One region of the Mesorhizobium sp. NZP2298 genome, then DNA from elsewhere that is predicted to be linked to it. Evidence: predicted binding sites of a transcription regulator. Region 1 holds the regulator's gene; each other region holds the start of a gene.
What was found. The regulator LexA, encoded in region 1, represses DNA repair genes until DNA is damaged. The targets are predictions, from matches to a motif close to TGTTCNNNNTGTGTTCNG.
Positions count from the first base shown of each region.

Region 2: a site for LexA is predicted at 2,078-2,095, ahead of EB231_RS20025 (single-stranded DNA-binding protein). Genes of this name have one in related genera too.
Region 3: a site for LexA is predicted at 1,680-1,697, ahead of EB231_RS26655 (PA0069 family radical SAM protein). Genes of this name have one in related genera too.

Region 1 is NZ_CP033365.1:4,253,096-4,257,450, forward strand. It holds gene gltX (glutamate--tRNA ligase) at 1-5, opposite strand, end outside; gene EB231_RS20585 (ComEC/Rec2 family competence protein) at 108-2,558, shown strand; gene lexA (transcriptional repressor LexA) at 2,552-3,289, opposite strand; gene EB231_RS20595 (GntR family transcriptional regulator) at 3,636-4,355, opposite strand, start outside.
Region 2 is NZ_CP033365.1:4,148,622-4,152,976, reverse strand. It holds gene EB231_RS20040 (VOC family protein) at 1-135, shown strand, start outside; gene EB231_RS20035 (MarC family protein) at 236-865, shown strand; gene EB231_RS20030 (OsmC family protein) at 884-1,309, opposite strand; gene EB231_RS20025 (single-stranded DNA-binding protein) at 1,456-1,977, opposite strand; gene EB231_RS20020 (ArsR/SmtB family transcription factor) at 2,204-2,518, shown strand; gene EB231_RS20015 (SRPBCC family protein) at 2,533-3,009, shown strand; gene EB231_RS20010 (ATP-dependent Clp protease proteolytic subunit) at 3,031-3,636, shown strand; gene EB231_RS20005 (hypothetical protein) at 3,725-4,024, shown strand.
Region 3 is NZ_CP033365.1:5,492,652-5,497,006, reverse strand. It holds gene EB231_RS26660 (ribonuclease HII) at 1-296, opposite strand, end outside; gene EB231_RS26655 (PA0069 family radical SAM protein) at 451-1,605, opposite strand; gene EB231_RS26650 (glycosyltransferase) at 1,756-2,283, shown strand; gene EB231_RS26645 (hypothetical protein) at 2,428-3,402, shown strand; gene EB231_RS26640 (GFA family protein) at 3,409-3,828, opposite strand; gene moaB (molybdenum cofactor biosynthesis protein B) at 3,972-4,355, opposite strand, start outside.

The sequences.
Region 1 (4,355 bases):
GACATGAAACTCTCGGAAACCATCTGAAGCGGGGCGCGGCGGCGCGGACTTTCGCGCGTTGCGCGTTCATGTAGCATAGGGCGTCAGGGGTGCAAGGGGCAGACCCGATGGCTGGACGTGGCCGGGGCTCGGATCAGGGCGAGGACGCTGTTGTTGGCGTCAGCGAGCGGTCCCTGTTTGCGATCCCGCCGCCGGCCTCGCTGCCGCCATCACCTCTCCTTCCCGGCTCCGGCAGCCAACCTTTGCCAGCGGGTGCCCCAGCACCAATTCCGCCCGCCACTGGCCGGATTGCGCGTGTCGGGCGGCAAATCGGCCAGGCTTCCTTGCGTCGCCTGCGCCACAGTGTGACGACGGCAGCGGAACTGGAGCTTGACCGAGGCGCTGCCTTCCTGCTGGTGCCGGTCTGCCTGGCCGCGGGTGCGATCGGCTACTATTCGCTGGCGGCGGAGCCTGACTTCGCAAAGCCCGTCGCGATCGTCGTGCTGATGGCGATCTGTGCGCTTGTCTCGCGCTCCTGGCCGAAAACCCATCTGGCTTTCATGGCGGCATTGTTGTGCGCGCTGGGCCTGCTTGCCGCCAAGGTCGAGACCTGGCGGGCGGGCACCCGGATGCTGGGTTCGGAAATCTCGACGCAAGTGACCGGCCGCGTCGTCTCGCTCGAGCGCATGGAGACCGGCCGCATCCGATTGACGATAGACGTGACGTCGACGGCGCGGCCAAAACTGCGTTACGCGCCGGAAAGGGTCCGGCTTTCAGCGCGCAAGATACCTGACGACATGACCGCCGGCTCGCTGATATCGGGCTATGCCAAACTGCTGCCGCCGACCGGTCCGGTGCGGCCGGACAGCTACGATTTCTCCTTCGACAGCTACTTTGCCGGCATCGGTGGCAGCGGCTTCTTCCTTGGCAATCCAAAAATCATCTCCGCCGACGACGATGAGATGCCGCTGTCGGCCCGCCTGTTTTCGGGGATAGAAAATGCGCGCGAAGCCATCGCCGACCATATCAGGGGCGTTGTTGGCGGCGCCGAAGGCGAGATCGCGGCAGCGCTGATCGTTGGCGTGCGCGCCGGCATTCCCGATGAAATCAACGAAGCGATGCGGCGCACTGGCATCTATCACATCATCTCCATATCGGGACTGCATATGGCGCTGGTCGCCGGCACCATCATGGGTCTGCTGCGCGGTGCCTTCGCGCTTTTCCCGGATTTTTCCGCGCGTCGGCCGGTGAAGAAATATGCGGCCGCCGCGGCACTGTTGTCGATCGCCGCCTACCTCGTCATCTCAGGCGTCGTCGTTGCCGCCGAGCGCAGCTTCATCATGCTGGCGGTGATGCTGATTGCCGTATTGTTCGATCGCGCGGCGCTGACCATGCGCAACCTCACTATCTCGGCGATCGCCGTCATCGTGGTGTCGCCGCATGAAGTGGTCGGCCCGAGTTTCCAGATGTCGTTCGCCGCGACGGCCGCACTGGTCGGCGCCTATGCCGGCTGGGCGGATCACCGTGCGGGAAAGACAAGACCGCCACCGCCAAGGCGATCCCTGCCGGGGTTCCTGACGCGAAAATTCCTCGCGCTCACGGGAGGGGTGGCGATGACGTCCATCATTGCCGGCAGCGCCACGGCGCTGTTTGCCATATGGCACTTCCAGCGTGTGTCGCCGCTCAGCCTGTTCGCAAATCTGGCTGTCATGCCAATTGTCTCAGTCGTCATGTTTCTGGCGGTTGTCAGCGCCTTGACAATGCCCTTCGGTCTGGACGGACCTTTTCTCTACCTCATGGGCAAGGGCCTGACCGCGATGATCGCCATATCGGCGTGGATATCGGAACGCTCCCCCGTCGATGCGGTCGGGCTGATTTCACAACACTCCGTGCTGCTGGTGACGATCGCCCTGGTCATCGCGACGATGGCGACGACATGGCTGCGGCTCGCGGCAGTGCCATTCGCGCTCGCCGGCCTGTTGACAGTGTCGGATACACGCACGCCGGACGTGCTGATCTCCGAAGACGCGCGGCTGGTTGCGCTGCCGATCGGCGGCGGCGAACTCGCGGTCAGCCGGGCTCGTCCAAACGAATTCACCGTCGACAATTGGAAACGCGCGCTGGTGTCCGAAACCATCGTCGTGCCGGAGATGTTCAACAAGGCGGACGGGCAATTCGACTTGGCCGATGCGGTCAATCTGCCGCCGGGGGCGCCGTTTTATTGCACGGAGGGCATCTGTCTCGCCCGGCATCCGTCTGGCGCGATCATCGCGCATGTCGAAGACCGCAAGGCTACCTGGAAGGCCTGCGGCTTCGCCGACCTGATCGTTGTCAATGATGCGACGGGCTACGATGCCTGCCACAACCCGCTGGTTCTCGTCGTTACCAAACGGCAACTCGCACGCAAGGGCAGTGCCGCTGTCTTCTTCGACCGCCAATCGGCGACCAGCCCGCCAACCATCAGCTTCGCCGTGGACGGGCCCTATCGGCCCTGGCACACGCAACGAAAGTTTTCGCGTGAGGCGAGGGGACTGCCGCCCTATCAAAAACCTGAAACGCCGGCCGCTCCTGCTCAGTAGCGCCTGATCAGGCCGACTAGCTTGCCTTGCACCTTGACCCTGTCCGGCCCGAAAATGCGCGTCTCGTAGGCCGGGTTGGCGGCTTCAAGGGCAATCGAGGCGCCCTTGCGGCGGAACCGCTTCAAGGTCGCTTCCTCCTCGTCGACCAGCGCCACGACGATCTCGCCTGGGCTCGCCGTATCGGCGTTGCGGATAATGACTGTATCGCCATCGAAGATGCCGGCCTCGATCATCGAGTCACCCTTGACCTCCAGCGCATAGTGCTCGCCACCCATGATCATGTCCGGAGGCACCGAGATCGAATGCGTCTGATGCTGGATGGCATCGATCGGCACACCTGCGGCGATACGGCCCATCACCGGGATCGACACGGCAGAGACCGCGTCGTAGTCATTGCCGGCAGAGGGCAAGCGCGACGGCGCCGGCTTGATCTGACGGCCTAGGCCGCCCTGACCAAGACTGCCTTGAATGACACTCGGCGAGAATTTCTTTGCCGCGTTGAGGCCGGGCGCGATCGAATCCGGCAGTCGCAGCACTTCCAATGCCCGCGCCCGGTTGGGCAGCCGCCTGATAAAGCCGCGTTCCTCCAGCGCCGTGATCAGGCGATGTATCCCTGACTTGGAGGCGAGATCCAGCGCCTCCTTCATCTCGTCAAAGGAAGGCGGGATACCGCTTTCCTTCAGCCGTTCATGAATGAACATCAGCAGTTCATGTTGCTTACGCGTCAGCATGGCGCCCCCCAGGCATTGAACGAAGGGAATCGGAATCGAAAAACAAACCCAGAACAAACACTATCTGTTCCAGTTGTGTTCCGCAACTGTTTAAAGTTTAGTGAATTTGTTAAGGCATCTGAAATTGTCTGCCGCCGGCAGCGGGCAGCGATCGGCCGCCTTCGCCGCCAGCGCGAGCATTGAAATCATTTTGGTTAATGGCCTGTGGCCTACCCTTGATGGACCTTGGAATCAGTTTCTAGAGGGCGTCCAGAGGCTGGATCGCGTCGTTGTTCGATCCATTCCTGGCGGAACGAAACGAAATCAAAACGCCAACGATCATGCTTCGAGAGCAATAACGCTGAAGTCATCCGGAAATTGCTTTCAGGCTGCCGGCGCGTGCGGTGTAGTTGTTCGCGCCGCCGTCCTCGCTATGAACGTAGACATGCAGCGTATAGCCGATATGCGCCGTCATCAGCGCCTTTGCCCGCTCGACATCGCGATCGAGGGCCGCTTCCATGATCGCGGTGTGATGCTCGATCGCGATCGCCTCTCGAAGAGCGTCCATTGCCTCGCCATAACCATCCTTGAGGCCGGCGGCCGCCCGCAATGTCGGCGCCAGGCCGAGAAACCGATGATGCCGCCGCAACTGATCGGCGATTGTCGAACGGAAGCGCAACAGCCAGTTGGACGTCGCGGCACTCAGCAGTGCCCCGTGAAAGGCCTCGTGGCTCTCGTCCCACTGGTCGACGGCCGCATCCGAGGGGTCGTCGACCGCGGTCTTGCAGCGGGAGAGCCGGTAGTGGGCGGTGACAACCGCGTCCTCCCATTCCCTGCCGCCTTTCTCGATCGATTCCAGGAACAGCGGCATCTCCACAACCATCCGTGCGCGAGCCAGGTCCTCGAGTTCGGCCCGCGACACCGGAGCCACGGCAAAGCCGCGATTGCTGATGGCGGTAACCAGGCGCTCGGCCTCAAGTCGAGACAAGGCTTCACGCAGCGGTGTCCAGCCGACGCCGTATAGACCGCGCAGCGCACTCAGCTTGAGCGGTGCGCCCGGCATGAGGCGTGTGGTCAGGATATCGCG
Region 2 (4,355 bases), 100 kb from region 1:
GGTGCGTTGCGCGAAGGCGGAATCGACAATGGCGGTCCGGGTCTTCGCGCCGACTATGGTGAAAACTACTACGCTGCCTTTGTCGTGGACCCGGACGGCTATCGCCTGGAGGCCTATTGCAACGCTGCTGGCTAACCCTGCCGGGAGCCGTGCTTTCGCAGTCCTGACTGTTCCCACCGACCGGGCTTTGCTCTACCAATGTGGAACGGGCTCGGCCCGGCGGGAGGGATCAGCGATGCCGAGTTTCGACAGCCTGTTCAATGCCTTCGTCACCATTCTCGTGACCATCGACCCGCCCGGGCTGGCACCATTGTTTCTGGCCGTGACGCGCGGCATGAACCGCGAGGAGCGCCAGCAGGTTTCGGTGCGCGCCTCGGTCATCGGCTTCCTGGTGATGGCGCTGTTCGCGGTTGCGGGCGCCTCCATCCTGTCGGTGTTCGGCATCACCCTGCCGGCCTTCCGCGTCGCCGGCGGCTTTTTGCTGTTCTTCATCGCCTTCGAAATGGTGTTCGAGCGCCGGCAGGACCGCAAGGAGAAGATCGGCGACGTCGCCATCACCAAGGATATGATCCACAACATCGCCGCCTTCCCGCTGGCGATCCCGCTGATCGCGGGCCCCGGTGCGATTTCGGCGACGGTGCTGCTCTCCGGCTCGTTTCAGGGCTTCGCCGCGCAGGCCGCACTCGTCGGCATCATCTTCGTCTGCCTGGCCATCACCTATCTGGTGTTCGTGCTGTCGGAACGCATCGACCGCATCCTTGGCCAGACCGGCCGCTCGATCCTGACCCGCCTGCTCGGTGTCATCCTGGCCGCGCTGGCCGTTCAGTTCGTCGCCGACGGCATCAAGGCATTGATGGTGGGATGAGCGGCAGTCTCTACTGCCCTACTTCGCCGACGTGTCTACAACCTCAAAATCATGCGTGATCGTGGCCGTCTTGGCCATCATTGCCGAGGCCGAGCAGTATTTTTCGATCGACAGGTCGATCGCCCGCTTGACCTTGTCGGGCGAGAGCGCCCTGCCCTTGACGATGAAATGCATGTGGATGCGCGTGAACACCTTTGGCTCGGTTTCGGCCCGGTCGGCATCGAGCTCGACCACGCAGTCCTCAACCGCCTCACGGCCTTTTTCCAGGATGTGCACGACATCATAGGCCGAACAGCCGCCGGTGCCGATCAGCACCAGTTCCATCGGGCTCGGGCCCGGTGTCTTGCCTTCAGGTCCGGACGCCGTTCCCAGCACCAGCTTGTGACCGCTGCCGGACTCACCGACGAAGGTGCGCTCCTCGACCCATTTTACCCGTGCCTTCACCGCTTTGTCCTTTCAGTCCCAGATCGCACCTGCTGTCAGGCCAAATCAACAACGCAAAACCCCGAAAGTCCATCAGGACCCTCGGGGCGTATCGATCACGTAACGTCAGTCACCTGGCGACGTCAGCCGTTCGGCATTGCTTTCGATCAGAACGGGATCTCGTCATCCAGCTCGCGCGACGAACCACCGCCACCGCCGCCCCTGGGAGCGCCGCCGCCACGGTTGAAGCTTTCGTTCGGGCCGGATTGGCCGAAATCGGAACCACGGCTGCTGCCGCCACCGGAATAACCGCCGACCTGGCCGCCTTCGCCCTGGCCGCGCGCGTCGAGCATCTGCAGTTCGCCACGGAATTTCTGCAGTACGACTTCCGTCGTGTACTTGTCGGCGCCAGTCTGGTCCTGCCATTTGCGCGTCTGCAACTGGCCCTCGACATAGACCTTCATGCCCTTCTTCAGGTACTGCTCGGCTACCTTGGCGATGCCCTCATTGAAGATGACGACATTGTGCCACTCGGTCTTTTCCTTGCGCTCGCCGGAATTCTTGTCGCGCCAGCTTTCCGACGTGGCGATGCGGATGTTCACGACCGGCTCGCCCGAGTTCAGGCGACGAATTTCCGGATCCGCGCCAAGATTGCCGACCAGAATGACCTTGTTGACGCTACCCGCCATGATTTTTCTCCGCGCTCATCCGAAACAAATTTTTGTCGCAGCACCTTACAGGCTGCGCACGTCAGCCGCCTGCTAAGGCTGGCTTTTCCCACAAGGTTTTTGTTCCCTTTTCGTTCCTATATGCACTGCTGCTGATTGTCAAGGAATGGCAGCAATGCCTAGGGCCTTCATATGGGTTTCAAAACAGCACTTGCCAAATCAATAAGTATCAACTTATGCTTTTGTCATGATCGAAGCAGAGATTTTCCGCGCCCTGGCCGACCCGACACGCCGCGCCGTCTTCGAGCGCCTCGCCACAAGCGAGATGAGCGTGTCGGAATTGCGCAGCGGCCTGACTGTGTCGCAGCCGGCCGTCTCACAGCATCTGGCGGTGCTGCGTGGCGCGGGCCTCGTGGTCGAGCGGCGGGCCGGCCGCAACGCCTATTATCGTGCCGATCCTCAGGGGCTTGCCCCCTTGCTCTCCTGGATCGAACGCTACCGGACCTTCTGGCCGGAGCGCATCGAAAGGCTGAAGACGGTTTTGAAGGACATGGATCAGTGAAGGAAGTCGGATCAATGAACGCCGAAAGCCAAAGCGAAGCTGCCTCGGATGCGCTCGAGTTCGAATACGACCTTGCGGAGCCGCCGGAAAAGGTTTGGCGGGCGCTGACGGTTCCGGAACTGCTCGCCGCCTGGATGATGCCCAACGACATCACGCCGGAAATCGGCAATCGTTTTGCCTTCGCCGGGATGGACGCTGCGATCGAATGCGAAATCCTCGACGCCGAGCCCGAACGCCTCCTGCGCTATTCCTGGCGAGAGCAGCCGGACGATCCCGCACGGCAGGATCCTCTCGATAGCGTCGTCACCTTCACGCTCGCCCGCACCGTTTCGGGCGGCACGCATCTGCGCATCGTCCATGACGGATTTTCCCGCAAGGCGATGCCTGCCGTCGCCATGGCAGGCGCCGGCTGCCGGCTTTCGCTGGGGCCGCGCGGGGCAGGAAAGCCCATCGCGGCGAACACACCGCGCCTTGTGCTGCGTGCGGCCTGAACACGTAAATCGGAGAAGAAAATGAGCGGTATTGCCAGTCTGGTGCCGATGGTGGTCGAGCAATCGAGCCGCGGCGAACGCGCCTTCGACATTTTCTCGCGGCTGCTGCGCGAGCGCATCGTCTTCATCAATGGCGAGATCAACGACGACGTCTCGGCGCTTGTCTGCGCGCAGCTCTTGTCGCTGGAGTCGGATAACCCCGACAAGGAGATCTCGCTCTACATCAACTCGCCGGGCGGCGTGGTGACCAGCGGCTTCGCCATCTACGACACGATGCAATATGTCAGCTGCCCGGTATCGACCGTGTGCATGGGTTTTGCCGCCTCGATGGGTTCGTTCCTGCTGATGGCGGGCACGCCGGGGCGCCGCATCGCGCTGCCGAACGCCACCATCCTTCTGCATCAGCCGCTGGGCGGCTTCCAGGGCCAGGCTTCCGACATCCAGCGCCATGCCGAGCGGATCGGCAAGACCAAACGGCATATGGCCGAACTCTATGCCCAGCATTGCGGCCGCAGCTATGAGGAGGTCGAACGCACGCTCGACCGCGACCATTTCATGACCGCCCGCGAGGCCCAGGCATGGGGTATTGTCGACCACGTTTTCGATACGCGCAAAAGGGCGGCATAAACCCAAGCCAGATCGGATTCCTGGCGGTTGTCGAAGATTTGACGACACCGGTCTGGTTCCGGCAGCGGCTCGTCCCTATAATCCGGGAATGATCGACACTTATTCGCCCAGGACGTCGCATCGCGTCATCGCCGCCGCGGCGCTCACTTTCGCCAGCCTTGCGAGCGGCATGGCACTCGCCGACGACAGCGCACCGCCGGCGCACAAAGGCGCCCTGCCCGGCGTGGCCGGCGATTATCGCATCGCCAAGCCGGCTCCCCAACCGGAACCCGACGACGCATTCCCCAGCAACGGGAACGGCACGTTCAAGATCGGCGATACCGATGTCAGGATTTCCGGCAGCATCACGGTCGATATGGCCACGGGCGGGTTCAAGCCCCCGAGGTGAGCAGCCCTCCACCAGGGCCAGTTCAGCCATTTCCTCAAAAGAACAGCCCCGCCGTGCCTTGGGCAAACGGACGGGGCTTTTCTGGATCTCAAATCCATTTTTTGCCGGGAGTGTACTGCCGGCGTTGGATTTCGGATGCTTCGCGGCGTCAGCCGACGATCCGACTAGCAGTCTCTAATTTTTAGGGAATACGGCAAGTCACGGTTTGCCGGGCGGCGCAAACGCTAAACCCTGGCACTTATGCCTGCCGCGGCTCCAACGAGACGTGGAGCCCTTGGGGACTGTCCGGTGGCGTCATGCTCCGCTCCTGTGTCCGTTGCGACATTGCCGT
Region 3 (4,355 bases), 1.2 Mb from region 1:
CCTTCGGCGCTGATCGACGCCATCGAAACCGCCTGCGCGGAGCCAAGAATGCGCAGGAACAGCGCCTCGCGCTGCAAATGACTGAGACGTTTGGAATCGTCGAGGCCTTCGGGGATGTTGGCGGGGTCGAGCACCACCGCGGCCGCGACCACCGGCCCGGCCAGCGGGCCGCGACCGGCCTCATCCATTCCCGCGACAGGCCATAGCCCGTCAGCCATCGCCTTCGTCTCGAAGGAGAAATCGGGTTTCTCGACGATTTCGAAGAGAAGCGGAGAATCGGAACGCGCGCGAGCCATGTTGCGGCGAGGTTCGCATCGGCTCCGATTCTCCGCAAGTCCCTCCGGGTCGGGTGGGGCGCCGGACCGGGAGGGCACCGTCTGCAGGCCGGGGCAGGCCGGACGGGATTCTTTGCCGTGACCGCAATGAAGCGGCGGCGGCGAAAGGGGGCGTTCAGAGCAGCATCAACTGCTCCTGGTCCTTTCCGGCCGCGACGAACAGGTCGGTGCGGAGCGTGCGCCGCTCAGCATTGAGGCCGAGCCGCTTGGCGGTGATCTCGAAGCGGCGACCGATCTGCCAGGCGTAGGGTCCGGCGCCCTTCATGCGCTTGCCCCATTCCGAATCGTAGTCCTTGCCGTCGCGCATCGAACGGATCAGGGACATCACGTGGCGGTAGCGGTCGGGATAATGGCGCAGCAGCCAGTCCTTGAAGATCGGGCTGACCTCCAAAGGCAGGCGCAGCACGACGTAACCCGCCTCGCGCGCGCCCGCCGCGCGCGCCGAATCGAGGATCCGTTCCATCTCCTGGTCGGTGAGGCCGGGGATGATCGGCGCCACCATGACCGAAGCCGGAATGCCGGCATCCGAAAGCTGCCGGATAGCCTCCAGCCGCTTGGTCGGCGTCGACGCGCGGGGCTCCATGGTGCGCGCCAGCATGCGGTCCATTGTCGTCACCGACAGCGCCACCTTGGCCAGCCCGCGCTCGGCCATGCGCGACAAGATGTCGATATCGCGCGTCACCAATGCGGACTTGGTGACGATGCCGACCGGATGGCCACGCGCTTCCAGCACTTCGAGGATCTCGCGCATGATCCGGTACTGCTTTTCGATCGGCTGGTAAGGGTCGGTGTTGGTGCCGATGGCGATGGTGCGCGGCTGGTAGCCGTCCTTCGACAGTTCCTTGTTGAGCAACCTTGCCGCATCCGGCTTGGCGAACAGCTTGGATTCAAAATCCAAGCCCGGCGACAGGCCCATGAAGGCGTGCGTCGGCCGTGCGAAGCAATAAACGCAGCCATGTTCGCAGCCGCGATAGGGGTTGATCGACCGGTCGAAGGAGATGTCAGGCGATTCGTTGCGGGTGATGATGGTACGCGGCTTTTCAACCTGCACTTCGGTCTTGAAGGGCGGCAGCTCCTCCAGCGAATCCCAGCCATCATCGAAGACATGGCGGCTGACCGGCTCGAACCGGCCGGACGGATTGATGCCCGCCGACCGGCCGCGATTGCGGTCCGGACGGATACGCATGCCACTCTGCTCGATCATCGCATTGGCCATCTCGGCTCGTCCAGCTCCGAAAGCTGCAATGTCGGCGCGCACGATCGGTTCCATCTTGGCCCGCTCCCAGGGACTGTCCATGTTGTTTCGAATCGCTCGGTTCATGAAATTATTCCTATTTTCTCGATGAGAACAAATCAAGAACTTTCTATGCTGCGCTGCAAAAACTGGCGCTGTGCGCTGCTTTCCGCTATTCGGCTAAACATGCTCAGTGTTCTCATTGAAACGCGCAATGACGAGGAGGCTCTCGCCCGTACGCTCAGCTCGCTGATTGGCGGCGCTGTCGAGGGCGTGGTGCGCGAGGTCGTCGTCTGCGACACCGGCTCCACCGACCAGACGCATCATGTCGCCGAGCATGCCGGCTGCCAGTACGTGGCAAGCGGCGGCATTGCCGTGGGGATCCGCCAGGCCAAGGGTGACTGGCTGCTGCTGCTGGAGCCGGGCGCGCGGCTGGTGGAGGGGTGGATCGATGCGGTTGTCGCCCACACGGCGCGGCAAACCATGGCGGCGCGATTCTCGCGCGCGCGGGGCAGCCGCACACCGTTCCTGGCTCGGGTCTTTTCGGGAAACCGTGCGCTCGCCGACGGGCTGGTGATCAGCAAGCGGCAAGCCGCGTCCTTGTCGAAAAGCGCCGGTAGCGCCGAGGCGCTGGCGCGTGGCTTGGCGACAAAGAGGCTCGACGCCGAGATCTGGGTAGCGCCGCCGAGGCAGCAGCACCGCTCGCCAAAGTGATTTTTTGCATATGCTCTGTCTATTGTGCATTGCACAAAACGTGACACGGGGTTAGCCTCTCCCCGAGGTGGTGAATTGGGTTTGGGTCATGCGAGTGGTGAGCACCGATGCGGCATCGGGGTCGCGCTCATGGACGAGGATCCGATGAACCTTTCAACCCCTGACAAATCCGGCGCCGCCAGTCTCGAGGCCATTGCCCGCAATGGCAGCTTGTTGCGGCGCATCGCCGTACGCATTCCGACCTATCTCACGGACCTGCGCGAAAACCCTGCCTGGCTGCCGATGTTCATGCTGGCGCGCACCATGCCTGGGCGACGGATGCATTGGCTGGGTGCAAAACGCGCCCGTCCTGCCGACAATGTTGGGGATACGATGTTTTCCGGTGTCGAGCGGGCGGCGGTGGTCGACGCGCTGCGCTCCGACGGCCTGTTTTCAGGCCTGGTCCTGCCATCGGAAATTCATGAGGAGATCGCGCGTTTCGCAGAACGCACGCCTTGCTTCGGCAATTTCGACCGTCGTCTCGAATTCATGCCGGGCGAGCATGCGCAAGCCGAGAAACGCCTGGCTCGCTCGTTGCTCAGCGGACACTATTTCGAGCGCATCCTCGACTGCCCGGCCGCACTCGCCATCCAGCGCGATCCGCTGCTGCTCGACATTGCCGCGCACTATCTCGGCGGCCAGGCGAAACTGATCACCACACGCGTCTGGTGGAGCTTTCCGACCGGCGCGGCCTCCGACGCCGACAAGAACCTTGCCTCCCTCGGCAAGTATCATTTCGACCTCGATGACTGGCGCATGCTGAAATTCTTCTTCTACCTCAGGCCTGTCGACGCCGACACCGGTCCGCATGTCTATGTCAGGGGCAGCCACAGGCGCCGCGCCATGAAGCATCAACTGACCCTGTTGGTCGGCCATCCCGCCCAGGAGGTGCTGGACGTCTATGGCGAGCAAAGCCCGGTGACTCTGACCGGAGAGGCCGGCCTCGGCTTTGTCGAGGACCCGTTCGGTTTCCACATGGGCACCGTGCCGGCGCGCACGCCGAGGCTGATGATGGAGGTGGGCTTCGGTGTTTCGCGCCCGTCACGCCGGCGCTTCCATGGAGAGCCGGTCATCCGCTGAGCGGGATCAGTCGAAGCTGATCTCGACCCGCATCCAGCGGAGGCGACGCCTGGCTTCGCGTTGCTCTCTGCTTTCCCCGTCGAAATCGACAGGGACAGGCTCGCGGCTGAACGCCTTTTGGTCGTCCATGGCACTGATGATGACGATTGCTTTCGCGTCGTCTCCGGCGATCGCGGCGACATAGACGCCGCAATCCGCGCAGATCAGATAGTCGGCCGTCCTCAGCCCGAACCGGTATTTGCGTAATCGCTCGATATCCCCGACCGAGACAATCAGCCTGCCGTCCGGATCGGCGACGGCGCGCGAGCCATGTTTGATGCAGAACGAGCATTGGCAGGCGCGGACTTCGATTTGCGATGGATCGAGTTCGGTTGAAAATCGAAGGCGTATGTTGCCGCAATGGCATCCGCCGGTATGCTCGGTCATCGCATCGTCCTTGTCGGGATCGGCTATTGCCGTTCCACGAGAAGGTACTTTCTCCGGCATCCGGTTTGGAATGGCCTTTCGAAGGCGCCGGCGCCGTTCTGCCTGGCAAACGCGGCGTGAAACCGGGGCTTTGCCCTCGGCTTTTACGGAGTCGACTTCCCGCGCCGCAGATGTTCGTCCAGGCGCGGCATGATCTCGACGAAATTGCACGGCATGTGACGGTAGTCGAGCTGCGCCTTCAGGATGCCGTCCCAGGCATCCTTGCAGGCGCCGGGCGAGCCCGGCAGCACGAAGACGAAAGTGGCGTTGACGACGCCACCGGTCGCCCGGCTCTGGATCGTCGAGGTGCCGATCTTGTCGTAGGAGATGCGGTGGAACACTTCGGAAAAGCCGTCCATGCGCTTTTCGAACATCGGCTCCAGCGCCTCCGGTGTCACGTCACGCCCGGTGAAGCCGGTGCCGCCGGTGGTGATGACGACATCGATATTCTTGTCCCGCGACCACGCCAGGACCGTGTCGCGGATCTT